One region of the Nocardioides sp. AN3 genome, then DNA from elsewhere that is predicted to be linked to it. Evidence: riboswitches for the same ligand, from Rfam matches in the RefSeq annotation. Region 1 holds a riboswitch; the other holds the start of a gene.
The links. A riboswitch is a leader RNA that binds a small molecule or an ion and turns the genes downstream of it on or off. The one in region 1 is predicted to bind cobalamin.
Positions count from the first base shown of each region.

Region 1 (11,935 bases):
CGGTGACGCACCCGGCACGGTTCGTGCTGATCGGCACGATGAACCCCGAGGAGGGCGAGCTTCGCCCGCAGCTGCTCGACCGGTTCGGGCTCACGGTCGAGGTGGCGGCCCCGCGTGACCCGGCGCTGCGGGTCGAGGTGGTGCGCCGGAGGCTGGCGTACGACGCCGACCCCGCCGCCTTCGCGGCCCGCTTCCGCGACTCCGACGCGCTGCTCACCTCGCGCATCGAGGCGGCTCGGGAGAGGCTGGCGAAGGTGCGGCTCGGGGAGCCGGCGCTGCTCAAGATCGCCGAGATCTGCGCCGCCTTCGAGGTCGACGGTCTGCGTGCGGACATCGTCACCGCCCGCGCTGCGCTCGCCCATGCCGCGTGGTCGGGTCGCGACGAGGTGACCCGCGCCGACGTCCGCCGCGCGGCGCTCCTCGCGTTGCCGCACCGGCGCCGGCGCAACCCGTTCGATGCGCCCGGACTCGACGAGTCTCTCCTCGATCGGATCCTCGGCGACGAGGAGCTCCCCCCGGAGCCGCCCGAGCCACCGGGGGGCGGGACGTCCGACGATGTGGCTGCCGGGGCGACCGACTCGCATGACGTGCCGGGGGACGGCGGCGGGGACGGCGGCGGGACGTCAGACGATGTGGCTGCCGAGGCGACCGACTCGCATGACGTCCTGGGGGAAGCCGGCGGGACGTCAGACGATGTGGCTGCTGAGGCGACCGACTCGCATGACCTCCGGCGGGTGGGGGCGGGGACGCCGTTCCGGCCGCGGCTTCTCACCGTCACCGGACTCGGGGACGGCGAGGCGGGCCGACGCAGCCGCGCCCTCGCCTCGACCGGACGACGTGTCGGCGCGCGGCGGGCGGACGGTCCGACGGGGTCACTCGATCTCGTCGAGACGCTCCTCGCTGCCGCGGGGAAGCAGGCGGCGCGCCGAGCAACGGCGAGCCCCGCAGGCGACACAGCGGGCGACACGGCAGGCGACTCACGACGAGTCGAGCTCCGACCCGAGGACCTGCGGGTCGCCGTACGCGAGGGCCGCGAGGCCAACCTCATCCTCTTCTGCGTCGACGCGTCGGGCTCGATGGCGGCGCGCAAGCGGATGACCCAGGTGAAGACGGCGATCCTCTCGCTGCTGCTGGACGCCTACCGCCGACGCGACAAGGTCGGCCTGGTGACGTTCCGCAGGGACGGCGCCGAGGTGGCGCTCCCGCCGACCCGGTCGGTCGACATCGCCGCGACGCGCCTCGAGGAGCTTCCTGCCGGCGGCCGCACGCCACTCGCCGAAGGACTGCTCGAGGCCGCCCGCGTCATCACCCGCGAGCGCCTGCGCGACCCGCGCCTGCGCCCGCTCCTCGTCCTCGTCACCGACGGCCGCGCCACCGGCGGCACCGGCGCCGTCGCCCGCTCGCTCCAGGCGGCCGACCACCTCGCGGGCCTCGGTGTGGCGACCGTCGTCGTCGACAGCGAGATCGGCCCGCTTCGCCTGGGTCTCGCCGCCGAGCTCGCCGGCCGGCTCCGCGCCGAGCACGTTCCGGTCACCGAGGTGAGCGCCGAGGCGCTCACCACGACCGTCCGAAGCCGAGGAGCAGCCTGATGCCGCAGGGACAGCCGACCGCCGTGCCCGACGACGGCCTCACCACCCGGCAGCGCCGCAACCGGCCGTTGCTGGCGGTCCACACCGGCGACGGCAAGGGCAAGTCGACCGCCGCCTTCGGCCTCGCGCTGCGCGGCTGGAACCAGGGATGGCGGATCGGGGTCTTCCAGTTCGTCAAGTCCGCCAAGTGGCGCATCGGCGAGCAGACCGTCCTCGAGCGGCTCGGCCGCCTTCACGAGGAGACCGGCGACGGCGGTCCGGTCGAGTGGCACAAGATGGGCTCCGGCTGGTCCTGGACCCGCAAGCAGGGCGACGCCGAGGACCACGAGACCGCTGCCGTCGAGGGTTGGCAGGAGATCAAGCGCCGGCTGGCCGACGAAACCCACGACCTGCTGGTCCTGGACGAGTTCACCTATCCGATGAAGTGGGGCTGGGTCGACGTCGACGACGTCGTCGACACCCTCAGCACCCGCCCCGGTCACCAGCACGTGGTGATCACGGGACGGTACGCCGACCCGCGGCTCGTCGCCGCCGCCGACCTGGTCACCGAGATGACCAAGGTCAAGCACCCCATGGACGCCGGCCAGAAGGGTCAGAGGGGCATCGAATGGTGAGCCCGGCGTGGTGAGCCTGCCGCGCCTCGTCGTCGCGGCGCCGTCGACCGGCCAGGGCAAGACGACCGTCGCCACGGGGCTCATGGCGGCCCTGCGGGCAGACGGCCCCCACGGGAGGGGCCTGAGCGTGAGTGGCCACAAGGCGGGTCCGGACTACATCGACCCGGGCTATCACGCCCTGGCGACGGGTCGGCCGGGGCGCAACCTCGACCCGCACCTCGTCGGCGAGGAGCTCGTCGTCCCGCTGCTCCTGCACGGCGCGGCCGGCGCGGACATCGCGGTCGTGGAGGGCGTGATGGGGCTGTACGACGGCCGCCTCGAATCCGACGGCTTCGCCTCGACGGCGCACGTCGCGACCCTCACGAGCTCCCCGGTCGTGCTCGTCCTCGACGTCGCGCGCCTGTCCCGCTCGGCCGGCGCCATCGTCGCGGGGATGGCCGCCTTCGACCCCGACGTACGCCTCGCCGGCGTCATCCTCAACCGCGCGCGACCCGGCCGCAACCTCGACGAGATCCGCAGCGCTGTCGAGCGTGCGGGCGTCGCGGTGCTCGGCGCCATCCCGCCCGACGACCGCCTCGCCACACCGTCGCGGCACCTCGGCCTGGTGCCGGCGGCCGAGCGCGACGGCTCGGCCTCGATGGTCGAGCACCTGGGCGAGCAGGTCGCCGCTCACCTGGACCTCGACGCGGTGCTCGCCGTGGCCCGCAGCGCGCCGGACCTCGACGCGACACCGTGGGATCCGACCACGGTCGTGCGCCCCGGTGGAGGAGGCCGGCCGGTCGTCGCCGTTGCAGGGGGGCGGGCGTTCACGTTCCGCTACGCCGAGACCGAGGAGCTCCTCCGCGCGGCCGGATGCGAGGTCGCGGTGTTCGACCCGTTGTCCGACGATGCGCTGCCCCCGGGGACCGCTGGGATCTACCTCGGCGGCGGCTTCCCGGAGGTGTACGCCGCCGAGCTCGCCGCCAACCGCCGCCTGCTCGACGACCTGCGTCACGCCGTCGCGGCCGGCATCCCGACCGTGGCCGAGTGCGCGGGGCTGCTCTATCTCGCCGAGTCACTCGACGGCGTCCCGATGGCAGGCTCCATCCCGGCGCAGGCCGCCATGTCGGACCGGTTGACGCTGCGCTACCCGACCGTGACGGCGGCCTCCGACTCGCTGCTGACACGCGTGGGGGAGCAGGTCACAGGACACGAGTTCCACCGGACGCGGACGTTGCCGCAGAGCGGGGAGGTCGCCGCGTGGACCATCGACGGCGAGGCGACGGGCTTCACCGGACCGACCTGGCACGCGTCGTACCTCCATGTGCACTGGGCCGGCCACCCGCACCTCGCCCAGCGGTTCGCCGACGCGGTCCACGCGGCCACACCCCTCTCGGCCACACCCCACGCGAGCCGGGGAGCCGTCGGGACGTCATGCGACGCGGCTGTCAGAGCAGCCACTTCGCATGACGTCCCCGAGGACGGACAGCCGGCCGATCCACTGCGCCACCACGGCGACGTCGAGGTCGGCGGGGGACTGGTGGACTTCGCGGTGAACGTCTACGCGGGACCCCGCCCGGCGTGGCTCGACCACGCGCTGCACACCGCGATCGACGACTCCGCGTCCTATCCGGACGTCGCGCCGGCCCGCGTCGCGCTCGCCCAGCATCACAAGCGGGAGACCGACGAGGTCCTGGTCACCGCCGGCGCCGCGGAGGCGTTCTCGCTCCTGGCACGGCTGCGCCCGTGGCGGCGCCCGGTGGTCGTGCATCCTCAGTTCACGGAGCCGCATGCTGCCCTCGCGGCGGCGGGGCACGCGGTCACCCCGGTGCTGTGCCGGGCCGAGGACGGCTTCACGCTCGACCCGGCGGCCGTCCCGGAGGACGCGGACCTCGTCGTCGTCGGCAACCCGACCAACCCCACGGGGGTGCTGCATCCGGCCACGACCATCCGCCGACTCCTCCGGCCCGGCCGCCTGGTCGTGGTGGACGAGGCCTTCATGGACGCCGTCCCCGGCGAGATCGAGTCGCTCGCGGGCGAGCGGCTCGACGACGTCCTCGTGATTCGGAGCCTGACCAAGCAGTGGTCGATCCCGGGGATCAGGGTGGGGCACGTCGTCGGCGACCCTGTCGTCATTGCCGCGCTCGCCGCTCTGCAGACGCCGTGGTCGGTCTCCACCCCGGCGATCGCGGCCGCGGTGGCGTGCACGACCGAGGCGGCCGCGGTCGAGTCACGCCGGCGAGCCGCCACGATCGCCGACTGGCGCGGCCTCCTCGAGCGCGGTCTGGCCGAGCGTGCCATCGAGCACGTTCCGTCGTCGGCGTCGTTCGTGCTCGCCCGGCTCGGTCTGGGCGCACGAGGGGCGCTGCGCGGGGTCGGGATCGCCGTACGCCGCGCCGACACCTTCCCCGGACTCGACGACTCGTGGGCCCGCATCGCCGTGCGCCCACCCGAGACCACCGCCCGCCTCCTGACCGCCCTCGACCGGCTCGCCCCTCTCTGAGAAGGACCCGACATGCCCTACGTCTCCGCCCCCTCCGACATCGCCCGCGACCACGCCGCCAAGCGGCTCGCCGCCCTCGCCACGCCTCCCGGCGCCCTCGGCCGCCTCGGCGAGGCCGGCGTCTGGCTGGCCGCCTGTCAGGGCCAGGTCCCGCCCGCGCCGCTCGACGAGGTCCGCCTCGTCATCTTCGCCGGCGACCACGGCGTGGCCGCCCACGGCGTCTCGGCCTTCCCCTCCGCGATCACCGGCGCGATGGTGCGCACGTTCCTCGCCGGGAAGGCCGGTGTGACCGCGCTGGCGAAGGCGCACGGGGTCGCCGTACGTGTCCTCGACCTCGGCGTCGACGAGGACTTCGCCGACCTCGACGAGGCGACGCGCGCCGCCCTCACGGCGCACAAGATCCGGCGCGGCAGCGGCGCCATCCACCTCGAGGACGCCCTCACCGCCGAGGAGACCCGGGCCGCCCTCGATGCCGGAGCCGCCGTGGCGCGCGAGGAGATCGCTGCCGGAGCCCAGCTGCTCATCAGCGGCGACATGGGCATCGGCAACACGACGCCCGCCTCGGCCATGGTCGCCGCCGGGCTCGGTCTGCCCGCCTCGGAGGTCGTCGGTCGAGGCACAGGGATCGGCGACGAGGCGCTGGCAGGCAAGATCGCGGTGGTCGATGCGGCGCTGGCGCGTGCGGGAGCACGTGCGTCGGACCCGATCGAGACCCTCACCGCCCTCGGCAGCGCCGACCTCGCAGCGACCACGGGCTACCTGCTCGCCGCGGCCCAGGACGGCGTGCCGGTTCTTCTCGACGGCCTCATGAGCGTGGCCTGCGCGCTGACCGCGGACCGCATCGAGCCCGGCGCGGCCGCCTGGTACGCCGCGGGGCACCGCTCCACCGAGCCCGCCCAGTCGCTGGCGCTGGCCAAGATGGGCCTCGAGCCGCTCCTCGACCTCGGTCTGCGTCTCGGCGAGGGGTCCGGCGCCGTGGCCGCCGTGCCCGTCCTGCACAGCGCCGGCGCCCTCCTGCGCGACGTCGCTCTGCTCTCCGAGCTGGGCGGCTGAGGTTGGGCCCGGTCCTGGTCGACTCCTGGCGGCTCGCGGTCGGGACGCTCACCGCGCTGCCGGTCCGGCCGCCACGAGAGGTCGACCGCCGTCACGCCGGTCTCGCCATGCTGCTGGCCCCGCTGGCGACGCTTCCGTTGGCGCTCGCGGTGCTGGTCGTCGTCGTCCTCGGACGCGCGGCGGGTCTCGACCCGCTCGTCGTGGCGCTCCTCGCCATAGGAGCGGTCGTCCTCGGCAACCGGGCCTTCCACCTCGACGGGCTCTCCGACGTGGCCGACGGGCTGGCCGCCTCCTACGACCGCAAGCGCTCCCTGGCGGTGATGAAGACCGGGACGTCCGGGCCTGCCGGGACCGTCGCGATCGTGCTGGTGCTCGGCCTGCAGGTGGCCGGGCTGGCGGCGCTGCTGTCGGATGCAGGCCAGGGGAGCTGGGCCGCCGCGGTGCGGGCAGCGGCGCTGGCCGCTGTCGCGGTCTGCGCATCGCGGGCCGCCCTCTCGATCTGCTGCCTGCGCGGGGTGCGGCCGGCGCGCGCGGACGGCCTCGGCCGGATCTACACGCAGACGGTCGCTCCGTGGGCGGCGGCCGCGGTGTGGATCGTCGCCGCGCTGCTGCTCGCCCTCGCCGGGCGCTGGGCGGGGCTGGCGTGGTGGCGTGGGGCTCTGGCCGTGGGGGTCGCACTGCTCGTCGTCGGACTGGTGGTCGGACGTGCCCTCCGCCGCTTCGGCGGCGTGACCGGTGACGTCTTCGGAGCAGCGGTGGAGTCGGCGCTGGCCGCGGTTCTCGTGGTGCTCTCATGACGCCCCCTCTCATGACGCCCCGTGCCGTGGGGCTGATGCTCGGCTACGCCGCGGACCGGCTGCTCGGCGACCCGCGTCGCTACCACCCGGTCGCCGGGTTCGGCACGCTGGCCGGTGCGCTCGAGTCGCGAACCTACGCCGACTCCCGGCGTCACGGCGTCGCCCACACGGCGGTCCTCGTCGTGGGTGCCGTCGCCCTCGGAGCGGGCCTGGAGCGCGCGGCTGCTCCGCCGCTCGCCCGGACGTTGGTGACCGCCGTCGCCACCTGGGCCGTGCTCGGCGGTCGCTCCTTGGAGCGTGAGGCGGCCGCCGTCCATCGGCACCTCGCCGACGAGGACCTGCCCGTCGCCCGACGCCGGCTGACGCATCTGGTAGGACGCGACACCAGCCAGCTCGACGAGTCGCAGATCTCGCGGGCCGTCGTGGAGTCGGTGGCCGAGAACACCTCCGACGCCGTCGTCGCACCCCTGATCTGGGGGGCACTGTGTGGCGTGCCGGGACTCCTCGGCTACCGCGCGGCCAACACGCTCGACGCCATGATCGGTCACCGCAGCGCACGCTACGAGCGCTTCGGCTGGGCCGCCGCCCGCCTCGACGACGTCCTCAACCTCCCCGGCTCGCGGCTGTCCGGCCTCCTCACGCTGGCGGCGCGCCCGGCCCGCGCGGGACAGGCGTGGCGCGCGTGGCGACGAGACGCGGGACGCCATCCCAGCCCGAACGCCGGCGTCGTGGAGGCGGCGTTCGCCGGCTCGCTCGGGATCCGGCTGGGTGGCACGAACACGTACGACGGCAGCCGGGTCGAGCACCGGGCCGTGCTCGGCGACGGTCGTCCGCCCGAGCGTGACGATGTCGCTCGCGCGATCGTCCTGGCCCGCCGGGTGGGCCTCGGCGCCGTGGGGGCGGCCGCTGTCGTGGCGTGGGGGCGGCGGTGAGCATCGAGGCGGTGGTCCTCGTCGGCATGTCGGTCGCCGACGTCGATGCCCGCGACTCGCTGCGCGCCGCAGCGGACGAGCTCGGCGCGACGGTGGCGTTCCTGCAGATGGCCGACCCGTCGCTCTCGGCTGAGCTGACGCGGCTGGCCGACGGCGGCGCACGCCGGATCACTCTGGTCGGCGTCGGCCTCGGGCCGCTCGGCCCCGCGCACTCGTGGCTGCGACGGATCGCCGCGCACTGGTGGAGGGAGCGCGCCGGGGAGCGGCCTGTGATCGAGGTGGCCACACGGCTCGCCGACCGGACTTTCGCGGCGGACGCCGGACCGCACCATGGGCCAGCGGACGAGCTGGCCCGTGCTCTGGCCGAGATCGTGACCGAGACGAAGCCCCTCACCGGCAGCGAGCCGAGCCTCACCTCGCCGGCCTGGGAGGAGGTGACCGGTCATCGGCATCAGGTGATGGTCTGCCGGGGCCCGCGGTGCACGGCGAAGGGTGCCGTGGACGGCCTGCGGGCGATGGTGCTGGCGATGATGGAGCACGGACTGGGTGATGACGACGTGCTGCTGGTGCACACCGGCTGTCAGTTCCCGTGCAACCAGGCGCCGGTGGTCAGCGTCCAGCCGGACGATGTCTGGTACGGCCACGTCGACGCCGCCACGGCCACCGCGATCGTCGCGCACCACCTGGTTGACGGAGAACCGGTGATAAGTCACACCCTGCCACGCCGGACATCGATGGCAGCCAGGCCCGAAGTCCGCTAGCCTGCACGGGCACCACGGATGTGAGGAAGCCAGTGAGAGTCTGGCACGGTCACGCCACTGTGAGAGTCCCGTCAGGGGCTCGAAGTCAGATCTTCCGCCGTCGTGTTGTCCGCCCGTAGAGGAACGTTGCATTCCCGAAGGAGCATCACGTGAGCGTCACGTCTGCCACCCCTGTCACCATGCCCGTCGCCGGCACCGCCCTGCCGACCGTCCCGCTCCGCGAGCTCGCCCCGTGGGCGCTGCTGTTCGGTCTTCTGGCGGCGCTGGTCCTGTTCTTCGTCAGCGCCGATCAGGGCGCGATCTCGATCCCGTCCGGCACGGCGATCCACGAGTGGGTCCACGACGGCCGTCACCTGCTGGGCTACCCCTGCCACTGAGCCCCGCGGCGTACTGCCCCATGACCGCACGTGCCTTTCTCGTCCGCGGCCTGCTCGCCGGACTCCTGGCCGGCCTCGTCACCTTCTGCGTCGCCCACCAGGTGGGCGAGCCCTCCGTCGACGCCGCGATCGGTGTCGAGGAGGCCCACTCAGCCGCCGCCCACACCCACGACGCAACGGCGGAGCCCGCCCATCACCACGAGGACGGCGTCGTCGTCTCCCGGCACGACCAGCGCACGTGGGGCCTGCTGACCGGCACCCTGACCGTCGGGCTGGCCCTCGGGGGCGTCGTCGCCCTGGTCTCGGCCGCCGTGGCGGGCCGGATGCGCCGACTCACGCTTGGCCAGTCCACGGCGCTCGTCACGCTGATCGGCTTCGTGTCGTTCGCCTTCGTGCCGTTCCTGAAGTACCCCGCCACGCCGCCCGCCGTCGGCAACGCCGACACGATCGGGCAGCGCACGAGCCTGTACTTCGGGTTTCTGCTGGTCTCGGTCGTCCTGGCGATCGCGGTCACGGTCCTCGTGTTCCGGCTCGCGCCGGCGGTGGGGACGTACGGCGCCGTGGTCGGCGGCGTTGCGGCGTACGTCGCCCTCATGGCCATCGCCGGGCAGATCTTCCCGACGGTGAACGAGATCGGCGACTTCCCGGCCGACACGCTCTGGTACTTCCGGCGCGCCTCCCTCATCACGCTCGCCACCATGTGGTCGGTCATCGGCGTCGCGCTCACGGGCCTGCTGTTGCGGCTTCAGTCGCAGGAGCGGGTGGTCGTCGCTCGCCGCGAGCTCGCCGCGAGTCTCTAGTCGCCTCGCGCGATGGGTCAGGCCTGGGCCGACACGCGGCGCACCCACGCGACGGCGCTGTCGACCTCACGCACCGTGGCAACACCCGGCGGAGGCGGGGGACGGCGTACGACGACCACGGGGATCTCCCGCTCGGCTGCGGCCTGCATCTTCGGCCAGGTGTGGGCGCCGCCGGAGTTCTTGGTCACCAGGACGTCAGTGCCGTGCTGGCTCATCAGGCCGCGTTCGCCGTCGAGAGTGTAGGGCCCGCGGCTGTGGAGGAGCTCCCACGACGACGGCAGCTCGACATCGGGCGCGTCGACCACCCGAGCGAGAACCGCGTGCGACGTCAGCGCCGGGACGAACCGGGCCAGCTCCTGGCGGCCGACGGTGAGGAACGGGCGCCGGCCCAGCTCGCCCGCGAGGGCAGCGGCGGACTCGTGGTCGTCGACGCTGTGCCAGATCCGGTCGGGCCAGCTCGGGTCCGGCTCCCACCCCGGCCGCTCGAGCCGCAACAGCGGGACCTCGGTGCACGCGGCGGCCGCGTTGGCGCTGATCCCGCGCGCGAAGGGGTGCGTCGCATCGACGACCGCGTCGAAGTCGACGAGCGCCGAGCGCAGACCCGCGACGCCGCCGAACCCGCCGATCCGGACGTCGCCCACCGGCAGTCGCGGACGGGCGACGCGACCAGCAAGGGAGGACGTCACCGCGATGCCCTCCTCGACCAGGCGCGCCGCGAGCGCCCGGGCCTCACTGGTGCCGCCCAGGAGGAGCACTCTCATGCGGCCCATCAGACGGTGCCTCCCGGCGGGAGAGCGGGCAGCCCGGCAGGCGCGCCGGACTGCGCCAGGGCGAGGAGCACCACGACGTCGAGGTGTTCCTCGACGAGGTCCCCGAGCCGGTCGAGCCGGGACTCGCGCGCAGCGGGGAAGCTGACTCCCGACGGCGGCCGGCCGAGGGTCTCCGCCAGGAACGCGCCACGGAAGGCGTCGCCCTCGAGGCTCCCATGCCACATGGTGCCGAAGACGCACCCCGTCCGAGCGCCGCCGAGGAACTCCTCGCCGGCCTCTCGGGTGATCCGTCCGTGGTGGATCTCGTAGCCGCTGGCGGGCGCGCCGAGGGCAGACCCGGTCGGCAGCCGAAGCGTCTTGTCGGCGGCGAAGTCCGTGCGCACGTCGAGCAGTCCCAAGCCCGAGACCCTCGCTCCGACCTCGCCCTCGACCCCGTCGGCGTCAGTGATGGTCGTGCCGAGCATCTGGAAGCCGCCGCAGATCCCGAGGACCGGCCGTCCATGGCGCGCGTGCTCGACGATGGCGACGTCGAGTCCGCGTGAGCGCAGCCAGGCGAGGTCCGCGATGGTCGACCGCGTCCCGGGCAGCACGATGAGGTCGGCGTCGGCGAGGTCGCGCGGGTCGGATACGAACACGACGTCGAGGTCCGGCTCGAGGCCGAGGGCGTCGACGTCGGTGAAGTTGCTGATCCGGGGGAGCCGCACGACCGCGACGCGATGAGCGCCCGACCCGACAGATCGGCGTCCGTCCAGGTCGAGGGCGTCCTCGGAGTCGAGCCAGAGGCTGGGGTCCCAGGGGAGCACACCGAAGACGCGGCGCCCGGTGAGCCGTTCGAGGGACGACAGCCCGGGGGACAGGAGCTTTTGGTCCCCCCGGAACTTGTTGACGACGAATCCCGACACCAGCGCCTGGTCGGCCGCCTCCAACAGGGCCACTGTCCCGAACATCGCCGCGAAGACCCCGCCGCGGTCGATGTCGCCCACGACCACGACGGGCAGGGAGGCGTGCCGCGCGAGACCCATGTTCACGTAGTCGCCAGCGCGCAGGTTGATCTCGGCCGGACTACCGGCGCCCTCGGCGACGATGAGGTCGAAGCGCGAGGAGAGGTCGTCGTACGCCGCGTGGGCGGCCGCCGCGAGATGGCGGCGACCGGTCTCCCAGTCGGCCGACGAGACATCCCCGGCCGGCAGGCCCATCAGGACGACGTGGCTGCGGCGGTCCGTGCCGGGCTTGAGGAGGACGGGGTTCATGGCGGGCTCTGGGACCACGCCCGCCGCGAGTGCCTGCACCCACTGCGCACGGCCGATCTCAGACAGCGTGCCGTCGGGCCCAGCGCACACCATCGAGTTGTTCGACATGTTCTGCGCCTTGAAGGGCGCGACCTTCACGCCGCGTCGCGCAAAGGCGCGGCACAGCCCCGTGGTGACGACGGACTTGCCGGCGTCCGACGTGGTGCCGGCGACCAGCAGGCCGGTCACGTCGCAGGCCTGCGCAGCAGGTAGAGGTCCATCACCCATCCGGCGGCCGTCTTCGCCCGCTCGCGGGCCGCCTTGATCGACGGCAGGACATCCCCGACCCGGCCCGCGACGAGCTCCTCGCCGACCCCGCCGAGGTTGGCGCCCCACCAGATCTGCCAGTCCTCACAGCCGGCCAGCTCGAGGGTCCGGTTGAGCATCACCACCACGTTGTCGAGATGAGCGTCCAGACCGGACGTGATCTCCTCGGCCAGTCTCCGGCCGGTGGTCACGTGGACCGGCAGG
Region 1 is NZ_BAAIGC010000014.1:28,950-40,884, reverse strand. Features, by position in the region: gene ACYQ1K_RS16175 (VWA domain-containing protein) at 1-1,589, shown strand, start outside; gene cobO (cob(I)yrinic acid a,c-diamide adenosyltransferase) at 1,589-2,203, shown strand; gene cobBC (bifunctional hydrogenobyrinic acid a,c-diamide synthase/histidinol phosphate aminotransferase CobBC) at 2,214-4,685, shown strand; gene cobT (nicotinate-nucleotide--dimethylbenzimidazole phosphoribosyltransferase) at 4,698-5,738, shown strand; gene ACYQ1K_RS16155 (adenosylcobinamide-GDP ribazoletransferase) at 5,741-6,535, shown strand; gene ACYQ1K_RS16150 (cobalamin biosynthesis protein) at 6,532-7,467, shown strand; gene ACYQ1K_RS16145 ((2Fe-2S) ferredoxin domain-containing protein) at 7,464-8,228, shown strand; adenosylcobalamin (AdoCbl) riboswitch at 8,226-8,375, shown strand; gene ACYQ1K_RS16140 (CbtB domain-containing protein) at 8,378-8,605, shown strand; gene ACYQ1K_RS16135 (CbtA family protein) at 8,626-9,405, shown strand; gene ACYQ1K_RS16130 (cobalt-precorrin-6A reductase) at 9,423-10,166, opposite strand; gene ACYQ1K_RS16125 (cobyric acid synthase) at 10,175-11,692, opposite strand; gene cobF (precorrin-6A synthase (deacetylating)) at 11,650-11,935, opposite strand, start outside.

Region 2 (11,935 bases), on a different contig from region 1:
GGTGGTGATGAGGGCCAGCGCCGACGGTGCGGCGAGCGCCGCGCCCGCGCCCTGGAAGGCACGCGAGACCAGCAGCATCGCCTCGGAGCCGGCCAGACCGCCGACGAGCGAGGCGACGGCGAACACCAGGAGGCCCGTGATGAAGATCCGGCGCCGCCCGTAGAGGTCGCCCAGGCGACCACCGAGGAGCAGCAGGCCGCCGAAGGTCAGCGAGTAGCCAGTGACGACCCAGGTCAGGTTGCTGGCCGAGAAGTCGAGGTCCTTCTGGATGAAGGGGAGCGCGATGTTCGCGATCGTGGCGTCGAGCACGACCATCAGCTGGGCGATGCAGATGAGGACGAGCGCCCAGCCGAGGTGGCGGTGGGAGCCCGCTTCCTGGACCGGCGGGTCGGCTTGGGTGGTGGATGACATGGAGTCGGTCAGTCCTTCGTTCAGAGACGGTCGGTGCCGGCGACGGTCTCCTGACGGAGCGCCGCGGGGAGGATGATCTGGTCGATCACCCGCGTGATCAGGTCCTCGTCGGGCAGCTGCCCGAGCACGAAGACGCGGTGGAGGACGATGCCGGCGAGAGCCGGCTCGAGGATGTCGAGGTCGACGTCGTCCCGCAGCTCGCCGCGAGCCTGGGCGCGTGCCCAGATGGAGCGCGAGCCCTCGAGCTTCTCGGCGAGGAAGCGGGCCCGGAACTGCTCGGCGAACTCCGGGTCGCGGCCGATGGCGGTCATGACGCTGCTGAACACGGCGACCGCGTCCGGGTCGGTCAGCCCGCCCATGCCGCAGAACGTCGCCTGGAGGTCGCCCCTCAGGCTGCCGGTGTCGGGGAACTCGTGCGGACCTTTGCTGTGGGCCAGCGCGTCGATCACCAGGTTGGCCTTGCTCGACCAGCGTCGGTAGAGCGTGGCCTTCGAGGCCTTCGCCCGAGTGGCGACGGCATCCATCGTCAGCCGGTCGTAGCCGGCCTCGGCCAGGATCGCGAGGGCTGCCTCGAGGATCTCGAGCTCGCGGTCGCCCTCGACGCGGGGCCTGTTCTTCCCCAGTGCGCGGGCGAGGTTCATCGCCGTCCTCCTGACGTTCGCCTTCTCGAAACGAAACAGTTTCGTTTCACTTCCCGGTCAAGACGGTACGACGTCGTTTCATTCCCTGCAACCGAATTTTCTCCGCAGTGGTCTGGACCGCCTGACCCGCGCGGCGCTGTGGAGGGCGCGGCGAGAACGTCGGTGGCACCCGGCAAGATGGACTCCATGACGGAGTCAGTCGCCGAGCCCGCTGCCGAGATGGCCGCCGCGCCCTCCGACGCGCGCGAGCAGCACCGCCTGCTGTCGGAGGAGATCGAGCAGGCGCGTTGGCGCTACTACGTGCTCGACGACCCCACCCTGTCCGACGCCGACTTCGACCAGCGGATGCGGGCGCTCGAGGCGCTCGAGGCGTCCTATCCCGAGCTCCGCACGCCCGACAGCCCGACCCAGAAGGTCGGCGGGGCCGTGTCGACCGAGTTCACCGCGGTCGATCACCTGGAGCGGATGGAGAGTCTCGACAACGCCTTCTCCTTCGACGAGCTTGCCTCCTGGCACCAGCGGATCGCGCGAGACGGTGCCGGTGACGCGGCGCTGCTCTGCGAGCTCAAGGTCGACGGGCTGGCGATCAACCTGCTCTACGAGAAGGGTCGTCTTGTCCGGGCGCTGACGCGCGGCGACGGCCGGACCGGCGAGGACGTCACGCCCAACGTCAAGACGATCGCCTCGGTGCCCCACCGCCTGACAGGCACCAACGAGTTCCCGGTGCCGGAGCTCGTCGAGGTGCGCGGCGAGGTCTTCTTGTCCCCGGCCGCCTTCGAGCGCCTCAACGCCTCGCTGGTCGACGCCGGCAAGCCGATGTTCGCCAACCCGCGCAACTCGGCGGCCGGATCCCTCCGGCAGAAGGACCCGCGGGTCACCGCGACCCGCGAGCTGGGCATGGTCTGCCACGGCATCGGCGCGCGGCGCGGGTTCGAGCCCACCGCCCAGTCGGGGGCGTACGACGCCCTGCGGGCCTGGGGCCTCCCCACGAGCGAGCGGGTGCGAGTCGTGCCGACGCTCGCCGACGTCGAGGAGTTCATCTCCTACTACGGCGAGCATCGCCACGACGTGACCGAGCACGAGATCGACGGCGTCGTCATCAAGGTCGACGACGTGGCCCTCCAGCGGCGACTCGGCTCGACGTCACGGGCGCCACGGTGGGCGATCGCGTTCAAGTACCCGCCGGAGGAGGTCAACGCCAAGCTCCTCTCCATCGCGGTCAACGTCGGCCGCACCGGACGGGTGACACCCTTCGGCGTCATGGAGCCGACCCGGGTGGCCGGCTCGACCGTCGAGCGGGCCACCCTCCACAACGCCCACGAGGTCAAGCGCAAGGACGTGCGTCCCGGCGACACGGTGATCCTGCGCAAGGCGGGGGACGTCATCCCCGAGATCGTCGGTCCGGTCCTCCCGCTTCGCCCCGAAGGGCTCGCCGAGTGGGTCATGCCGACCGAGTGCCCCTCGTGCGGCACGACGCTGGCCCAGCAGAAGGAGGGCGACAAGGACCTGCGCTGCCCGAACCACCGGGCGTGTCCGGCCCAGGTGCTCGAGCGGGTGTCCCACGTGGCGAGCAGGGGTGCGTTCGACATCGAGGGGCTCGGCTCGGAGGCCGCCTCCGCGCTGCTGGAGGCAGGCGCCCTGGAGAACGAGGGCGAGGTGTTCGACCTCGACGCCGAGCGCCTTGCTCGCGCACCGCTGTTCACGCGTGCTCCCAAGAAGGGGGAGGAGGGGCCACAGCTGACCGCGAACGCGGAGAAGCTGCTCGCCAACCTCGCAGAGCGCAAGCAGGTGCCGTTGTGGCGCGTGCTGGTCGCCCTGTCGATCCGGCACGTCGGGCCCACCGCGGCGCGGGCCCTCGCGACGGAGTTCGGGTCGCTGGAACGGATCCGCTCCGCCTCGCGGGAGGAGCTCGCGGCAGCCGAGGGCGTCGGGCCCACGATCGCCGACGCGGTCATCGAGTGGTTCGGGGTCGACTGGCACCGCGACATCGTCGACAGATGGGCGGCTGCCGGCGTGACCATGGCCGACGAGCGCGACGAGTCCGTGCCGCGCACGCTCGAGGGGCTGACGATCGTCGTCACGGGCTCGCTGACCGGCTTCTCGCGCGACTCCGCGAAGGAGGCGATCATCAGCCGCGGCGGCAAGGCCGCCGGGTCTGTGTCGAAGAAGACCGACTTCGTCGTCGTCGGGGAGAACGCGGGCTCCAAGGCCGACAAGGCCGAGGAGCTGGGCGTGCCGGTCCTCGACGAGGGGGGCTTCGTCACCCTCCTGGAGGGCGGCCCCAGCGCCGTGGGGTGAGCGATTCCCCGAAGACGGTTACCGGGGCTCCACGCGAAGGCCGGTGAGAAGAGCCGGTCGGAAGGGAGTGATCGACCATGGTCACCGCTCGGGACATCATGACGCGTGGCGCCGCTTGCGCAGCGGCAACCGAGACCCTCGTCGACGTGGCGCGACGGATGCGCATGCTCGACATCGGGGCGATGCCCGTCTGCGGCGAGGACGGCCGCCTGCAGGGCATGATCACCGACCGCGACATCGTGGTGAAGTGCGTCGCAGCGGGCGAGAGTCCCGCCGACCATCGCGCCGGGGACCTCGCGCAAGGGCACGCGATCACCGTCGACGCCGACGACAGCGTCGAGGAGGCGCTGCGGACGATGATGAACGCCGACGTCCGCCGGCTGCCCGTCCTCGACAGGCACAGCCTGGTGGGCATGGTGACGCTCGCCGACCTGGCGATGAGCCTGCCCGACGACGACGTGAGCGAGCTGGTCGGCTCGGTCTCGTCGGCCGCGCCGAACAACTGACCCCCACCCGCGGGGCCCGCCAGCGTGACGGGTCCCGCCTCCCCGGCGCCGCGTCGCGTCGGCTGGCCGCCGAGGGGAGTCCAGCGCCCGGGAGACCGCGCGTGAGCGCGCCCCGCGCCGACACCTAGACTGACGCCCATGCCTGAGACCCCTGGATCGAGCAGCCCGCGCGGCGCGAGCGGGCACATCGAGATCAGCCGTGACGAGGTCGCCCACCTGGCCGACCTCGCCCGGATCGACCTCGACGACGCGGAGCTCGACCACCTCGCCCCGCAGCTCAACGTGATCCTCGAGGCGGTCGCCTCCATCCAGGGCGTCGCCGGAGACGACGTCGTGCCCACGTCGCACCCGCTGCCGCTGACCAACGTCTTCCGTGATGACGTCATTCGGCCGTGCCTGACGCCTGAGCAGGCACTGGCCGGCGCGCCGGAGGTCGAGGAGCAGCGCTTCTCGGTGCCGCGGATCCTGGGGGACGAGCAGTGAGCGACCTCCTCCACCGGACCGCAGCCGAGCTGGCCGACGCCCTCGCCGCCCGCGAGGTCACCAGCGTCGAGCTGACCCAGGCTCATCTGGACCGCATCGCCGCCGTCGACACCGGCAACGACGGTGTGCACGCCTTCCTCCATGTCGACGCCGAGGGCGCGCTCGCCCAGGCCAAGGCCTCCGACGAGCGCCGTGCCGCCGGTGCGCCCCTCCACGCGCTCGACGGCGTGCCGATCGCGGTCAAGGACGTGCTCACCACGACCGGCCTGCCCACGACGTGTGGCTCGAAGATCCTCGACGGCTGGATCCCGCCGTACGACGCCACCGTCGTCGCCCGGCTCAAGGCGGCCGGCCTGCCGATCCTGGGCAAGACCAACATGGACGAGTTCGCGATGGGCTCCTCCACGGAGCACTCGGCATACGGCCCGACCCGCAACCCGTGGGACCTCGACCGGATCCCGGGTGGCTCGGGCGGTGGCTCGGCGGCCGCGGTGGCCGCGTTCGAGGCGCCGCTGGCGCTCGGCACCGACACTGGCGGCTCGATCCGCCAGCCGGGCGCTGTCACGGGCACGGTCGGCGTGAAGCCGACGTACGGCTCTGTCTCCCGCTACGGCCTCGTCGCTCTGGCCAACAGCCTCGACCAGGTCGGTCCCGTGGCTCGCACGGTGCTCGACAGCGCGCTGCTGCACGAGCTGATCGGCGGCCACGACCCGCTCGACTCGACGTCCGCGACGCTGCCTGAGTCAGGTGGCAAGGTGACCGGCCTCGTCGAGGCGGCCCGTCAGGGCGCCGCAGGCGACCTGGCCGGCCTCAAGGTCGGCGTCATCAAGGAGCTCTCCGGCGACGGCTGGCAGCCCGGCGTGATGCAGCGCTTCGCCGAGGCCGTGGACCTGCTCACCAAGCTGGGCGCCGAGGTCGTCGAAGTGTCGACGCCGAGCTTCGTGCACGCGCTGGCGGCCTACTACCTGATCCTGCCGGCTGAGGCCTCGAGCAACCTCGCCAAGTTCGACGCGATGCGCTACGGCCTGCGCGTCACTCCTCCCGGAGACCCGAGCGCCGAGGACGTCATGAAGGCGACCCGCGACGCCGGCTTCGGCGACGAGGTCAAGCGCCGGATCATCCTGGGCACCTACGCGCTCTCGTCGGGCTACTACGACGCCTACTACGGGCAGGCGCAGAAGATCCGCACGCTCATCATCGAGGACTTCAACCGCGCGTACGCCGACGTCGACGTGCTCGTCAGCCCCACCGCGCCGACGACCGCCTTCAAGCTCGGCGAGAAGCTCGACGACCCGATCGCGATGTACCTCAACGACCTCGCGACCATCCCCGCCAACCTGGCCGGCGTCCCGGGCATCTCGGTGCCCGCCGGCCTGGCCCCGGAGGACGGCCTGCCGGTCGGCTTCCAGATCCTCGCGCCCGTGCTCGAGGACGCGCGGCTCTACCAAGTCGGAGCCGCCCTCGAGTCCGCGCTCATCCAGCAGTGGGGTGCCCCGCTGACGCCAACGGGTCTCGATATGCCGGGTCTCGATACGCCCTCGCCTAGCGGCTCGGGCTACTCGACCAACGAGAGGTCTAGCGGCTCGGGCTACTCGACCAACGAGAGGTCTAGCGGCTCGGGCTACTCGACCAACGAGGAGAAGCAGTGACCGACACGCTCATTGGGTTCGACGAGGTCCTCGAGGACTTCGACCCGGCGCTGGGCCTCGAGGTCCACGTCGAGCTCAACACGGCGACGAAGATGTTCTGCGGCTGCCCGACGGAGTTCGGCGCCGAGCCGAACAGCCAGGTCTGCCCCACGTGCCTCGGGCTGCCCGGTGCGATGCCGGTGGTCAACCGCAAGGCCGTCGAGTCCGCCATCCGCATCGGCCTCGCGCTCAACTGCTCGATCGCCGAGTGGTGTCGCTTCGCCCGGAAGAACTACTTCTACCCGGACATGCCGAAGAACTTCCAGACCTCGCAGTACGACGAGCCGATCGCGTTCGACGGCTACATGGACGTGGAGGTCGAGGGGGAGACGTTCCGCATCGGCATCGAGCGGGCGCACATGGAGGAGGACACCGGCAAGACCACCCACATCGGTGGAGCGACCGGCCGCATCCACGGCGCCGACCACTCGCTCGTCGACTACAACCGAGCCGGCATCCCCCTCATCGAGATCGTCACCAAGCCGATCACCGGCACCGGCGCCAAGGCGCCTCTGGTCGCTCGTGCCTACGTCGCCGCGCTGCGCGAGCTGATCCTCGCGCTCGGGGTCTCGGACGCCCGGATGGAGCAGGGCTCGATGCGCTGCGACGTGAACCTGTCGCTGGCGCCGAAGGGCTCCGAGGTGCTCGGCACCCGCACCGAGACGAAGAACGTCAACTCGCTGCGCTCGGTCGAGCGGGCGGTCCGCTTCGAGATGAGCCGCCACGCCGGCGTACTCCTCGATGGCCGGAAGGTGCTGCAAGAGACCCGCCACTTCCACGAGGACACCGGCACGACGTCGCCCGGCCGCGAGAAGTCGGATGCGGAGGACTACCGCTACTTCCCCGAGCCCGACCTGGTGCCGATCGCACCGTCGCGCGAGTGGGTCGAGGAGCTGCGCGGCACGCTGCCCGAGCCGCCGGCCGAGCGCCGGGCCCGGCTGCAGACCGAGTGGGGCTTCTCCGACCTGGAGATGCGCGACGCGGCCGCGGCCGGAGCGCTCGCGCTCATCGAGGAGACCGTCGCCGCCGGAGCGGCGCCACAGGCCGCCCGCAAGTGGTGGCTCTCCGAGCTCGCCCGCCGTGCCAACGACGTGGGCGTCGAGCTGACCGACGTCGGGGTGACGCCGGCGCAGGTCGCCGAGGTGCAGAAGCTCGTCGAGGCCGGCACGGTCAACGACAAGCTGGCGCGCCAGGTCTTCGAGGGCCTGTACGCCGGCGAGGGCTCGCCCGCCGAAATCGTCGCCGCCCGCGGGCTCGCCGTGGTCTCCGACGACGGCGCCCTGTCGGCCGCGGTCGACAACGCCATCGCCGCCAACCCCGATGTCGCGGACAAGATCCGGGACGGCAAGGTCGCCGCAGCAGGTGCGCTCATCGGTGCGGTCATGAAGGAGATGCGTGGCCAGGCCGACGCCGGCCGGGTGCGCGAGCTGATCCTCGAGAAGCTCTCCTGACGTGGCGGAGCCGTTCAGGATCGCGTTGCTCATCGACGCGGACAACGCGGATGCCTCGAAGATCGACTCGATCCTCAACGACCTCGCCGAGTACGGCGAGTGCAACATCCGCCGTGCGTACGGCAACTGGACCAAGCCCAACCTGAAGCGGTGGGTGGAGGAGCTGCACGGGGCCGCGATCCGTCCGATGCAGCAGTTCGACCTGACCACCCACAAGAACGCCTCCGACATGGCGCTGGCCATCGACGCGGTCGAGCTGCTCCACGCGGCCTCACCGGACGCCTTCGCGATCATGTCGAGCGACTCCGACTTCACCCCGCTCGTCCACTACCTGCGAGAGAAGGGCCGCGCCGTCTACGGCTACGGCCGCGCGAACACGCCGGCGCCGTTCCAGAGCGCCTGCACCCGGTTCACCGTGGTCGACCGGCTCGGTGAGGACGAGTCCGAGGTGGACGCCGACGAGAACCGGAGCGCCGACGCCGAACCGACCTCCGACGGGCGCGCCAGGGTCCCCAGCGGCGACCTCAAGGGCAACTCCGGCCTCGTCCGGCTGCTGCGCAGCGCCATCCGCGGAGCCGCCGAGGAGGACGGGTGGGCGGCGGTGTCGAAGGTCGGCCAGAAGATCCGCAACCAGTCCTCGCTCGACTGGCGCAACTACGGCTACGCGACGCTGACGAAGCTGCTGGCCGCGACGGAGCTCTTCGAGCTGCGCGACGAGGGCACGCCGGCCGTGTCCGTCCGCGATCCCCGCGATCCCCGCGAGGCCAAGGGCTGAGAGGGCGGGTTGGGTCTGGGACTGACTGCGGGGTTAGGCTTCGGCCGCTACATCTCCACATTCATCACGCCCGCGCGTGGGGGAAGCCGGTGAGAGTCCGGCACTGACCCGCAACCGTGTGCCCCTGCCCAGGGGCGAGTCGGACCACCCGCCGCGACGCGTCCTGACAACCACGCTGTCGCGGACAACAGCGGGTGTGCTCGCGAGGCCCTCCCGCTGGTGCAGCGGGAAGGAAACCATGCGACTCCTCCTCCGATCAGCCGCCGCCCTCACCGGTGGACTGCTCATGATCCCGGCTCTCTCCTCGCCTTCGATGGCGGCGACGCCCTCCGCGCAGGCCGGCTCCTGGCTTGCTCGACAGATCTCGACCGGCGTCGTGCACAACAGCCAGTACGACTTCGACGACTACGGGCTCACGGCCGACACGGCTGTCGCGCTCAAGGCCATCGGTGGTCACAAGAAGGCGCTCACGAAGACGCGGCGGACGCTCGCCGCGCACGTGAACAGCTGGACGACGGGCGTCGACTACGGCGCCAGCAGCGACGTGTTCGCGGGGTCCGTCGCCAAGGCGGCGGTCACGGCCAAGACGCTGGGCGGCAACCCTCGTTCGTTCGGGGGCGTCAACCTGATCAAGCGTCTGAACGCTCGGGTCATCACGTCCGGCCCGGCCAAGGGGCGGATCCATGACGCGGGTTCGGCAGACTACGCCAACACCGTCGGGCAGGCGCTCGCGGCACGGGCACTCTCCGACGCCGGCTCGCCGCGAGCGCGCATCGTCGTGCGGTTCCTGCTCGCCCAGCAGTGCTCGGCGGGCTACTTCCGGCTCACCTTCTCGGCCGCCTCGTCCTCGTCGCAGAAGTGCGTCCCCGGAGACGTCGTCGGCAGTGCGCCCGACCCCGACACCACCTCGCTGGCCCTGCTGAGCCTGCACAGCATCAAGCACCCCTCGGCCGGGGTCCGGGCCTCGATCGCGAAGGCCACGCGTTGGCTCAAGCGTCACCAGCGCCACGACGGGTCCTTCATCGGTGGCCCGACGACGGCCACCCCCAACGCGAACAGCACCGGGCTTGCCGGCTGGGCTCTCGGTGAGGTCGGCGCCTGCAAGCAGGCCCGCAAGGCGGCCTCCTGGGTCAAGCGCCTGCAGGTGACGAGCAAGAACGCCACGGACAAGCTCGCGCACGAGCACGGCGCGATCGCGTACGACGCCACCGCCCTCGCCGCCGCTCGAGCCGCCGGGATCACCACCACGTCCCAGGACCAGTGGCGTCGCGCCACGGCGCAGGCCGGCCCGGCGCTGCGCTTCCTCCGCGGCTGCTGACGATGGCCCCGCTGAGCACGATGGCCAAGCTGGTCGCCGCGGTGATGATCACCGCGGCGGCCACGCTGGCATTGCCCTCCGCACCGGCTCAGGCAGCGTCGTGCTCGGCGGAGCAGGTCAGCGTCGTCGTCGACTACGGCGCGCTCGGTGGCGGCACGGCGGCCGGGTGCGGCACCGGATCGACCGCCGACAAGGCGTTCACCAGCGCCGGCGTCTCCCTCGGTCGGCTGACCGGACAGCCGGGGGTCGTCTGCAAGGTCAACGGCAAGCCGTCGCAGGGCAGCTGCTTCACGACGACGTCCTATTGGGGCTTCTTCGTCGACAACGGCAAGGGCTGGGTCTACGCCTCACAGGGCGTCTACTCGCAGGCCGTCGGCGCCGGCGACTCCGTCGCGCTCGCCTGGCAGTGCAGCGGCACGCCGCGCAAGCCCGGTCAGACCGGCTCATGCTCGACCCCGACGCGATCGGCCTCGACCGCGCCGAAGCCGAAGCCGAGCAACACCCGCACGCCACGGCCCTCGAAGGCGCCAGCCACCCGCGCGACCAGCAGCGTCGCACCGAAGGGCCCCACGACCCCGAGCGCGAGTGCGACGACGACCGCGCCGTCGGCCAGCCCATCGCGCAAGCCCGGGCCGAAGTCGTCGCCGTCACCCGCATCGAGCTCGGCCATCGCGGTCGCGACGACGAGCGCCGACCCGACCCCGAGCGCATCGATGAGCCCGACGACGGAGGCGGCCATCACGCCGGCGTCGAGCGAGAGCAGTGGTGGCATGCCCGGTTGGGTCCCGCCCGTGCTCATCGCGGTGCTGGCGGCCGCGGCCGGTGGGATCGCCTGGGCCAGACGGGCGCGATGAGCCGGCGATGACTCTGCGATGACCCTGTGATGACCGCCCGATGACGAGGATCGCCCGCGATCTGCACCCGGTCGCTTGGTGGCTGTGGGCGATCGGGCTGGCGGCGTACGCCTCCCAGACCACCAACCCCTGGCTGCTGCTGATGCTGATCGGCGCCGCAGCGGTGGTGGTCAGCGCCAGGCGCTCCGACCAGCCGTGGGCCGGCTCGTTCCGGATCTACCTCATCGCCGGGGCGGTCATCGTCGCCATCCGCGTGGTCTTCCGGATCCTGCTGGGTGGGGCGGTCGGCGGCACCGTGATCGTGCACCTCCCGCAGATCCCGCTGCCGGGTTGGGTCCTCGGCATCACGCTCCTGGGGCCGGTGACGCGGGAGTCGGTCCTCGCTGGCCTCTACGACGGGCTCCGGCTCGCGACGATCGTCATCTGCGTCGGCGCGGCCAACTCCCTCGCCAACCCCAAGCGGCTCCTGCGCAGCATGCCGGCCGCGCTCTACGAGGTGGGCACCGCCGTCGTCGTCGCCGTCAGCGTCCTGCCGCAGCTGGCCGAGAGTGTCCAGCGGGTCCGCCGTGCTCAGCGCCTGCGCGCCGAGGTCGGTGAGCGGTCGCGCGGCGTGCGCCGTCTGCGCCGCTTCGTCGTCCCCGTGCTCGAGGACGCCCTGGAGCGCTCGCTCACCCTCGCTGCGGGCATGGACACGCGCGGCTACGGCCGCGCGGGTGACGCCACCGCGGCACAGCGCCGTCTCACGGGCTCCCTCATGATCATCGGCCTCATCGGGGTGTGCATCGGCGCGTACGCCCTCCTCGACCAGACCTTCCTCGGCGGCTCGTGGGGGCCGGTCAGCCGGGGCGCCGTGGTGCTGGCCGTGGGCGTGGGGGTCTGCGTCGCCGGCATGGCGTCCGCGGGACGGCGCGTGGGGCGCACGACCTACCGGCCCGACCCGTGGCGCTGGCCGGAGACCGCAGTCGCGCTGACCGGCATCGTCGTCGGCGGCGTGGGCTCGTGGGTCGCCCAGCACCAGTACGCCATCACCAACCCCGACCTCGGCGCCTCTCCGCAGGTCAGCGTCGCCGCGCTCGTCGGCGTGCTCGTCGCCCTGGCGCCTGCTGTGTTGGCTCCGACGCCCCGGCTCCCGGTCGACCGTACGCCGGCCCGCCCGTCAGCTCGCGAGGTCGAGGTGGCCGCATGAACCCGCCCCTGCTGGAGCTGCGTGGCATCACGGTGACCCTTCCCGAGCGGGCGCAGCCGGTCCTGGCGGGCGTGGACCTGGCCGTGGACGACGGCGAGCTCCTCGTGATCTCCGGACCGACCGGATCGGGCAAGTCGACGCTGCTCGGCGTCGTGGCGGGGCTGGTGCCGCGCTTCAGCGGCGGTGCCCTCTCGGGTGACGTCCTGCTCGACGGCACCTCCATCGTTCGGACGCCGCCGCGCGAGCGCGCGGCCTCCATCGGGTACGTCGGCCAGGACCCCGCCGCCGGCTTCGTCACCGACACCGTCGAGGAGGAGCTGGCCT
Region 2 is NZ_BAAIGC010000007.1:74,370-86,304, forward strand. Features, by position in the region: gene ACYQ1K_RS10435 (MFS transporter) at 1-411, opposite strand, end outside; gene ACYQ1K_RS10440 (TetR/AcrR family transcriptional regulator) at 432-1,052, opposite strand; gene ligA (NAD-dependent DNA ligase LigA) at 1,230-3,350, shown strand; gene ACYQ1K_RS10450 (CBS domain-containing protein) at 3,428-3,856, shown strand; gene gatC (Asp-tRNA(Asn)/Glu-tRNA(Gln) amidotransferase subunit GatC) at 3,995-4,339, shown strand; gene gatA (Asp-tRNA(Asn)/Glu-tRNA(Gln) amidotransferase subunit GatA) at 4,336-5,988, shown strand; gene gatB (Asp-tRNA(Asn)/Glu-tRNA(Gln) amidotransferase subunit GatB) at 5,985-7,478, shown strand; gene ACYQ1K_RS10470 (NYN domain-containing protein) at 7,480-8,253, shown strand; cobalamin riboswitch at 8,278-8,423, shown strand; gene ACYQ1K_RS10475 (hypothetical protein) at 8,492-9,571, shown strand; gene ACYQ1K_RS10480 (hypothetical protein) at 9,574-10,425, shown strand; gene ACYQ1K_RS10485 (energy-coupling factor transporter transmembrane component T family protein) at 10,466-11,611, shown strand; gene ACYQ1K_RS10490 (ABC transporter ATP-binding protein) at 11,608-11,935, shown strand, end outside.
Region 2: linked by a shared signal. The riboswitch ahead of ACYQ1K_RS10475 (hypothetical protein) and the one ahead of ACYQ1K_RS16140 (CbtB domain-containing protein) in region 1 are both predicted to bind cobalamin.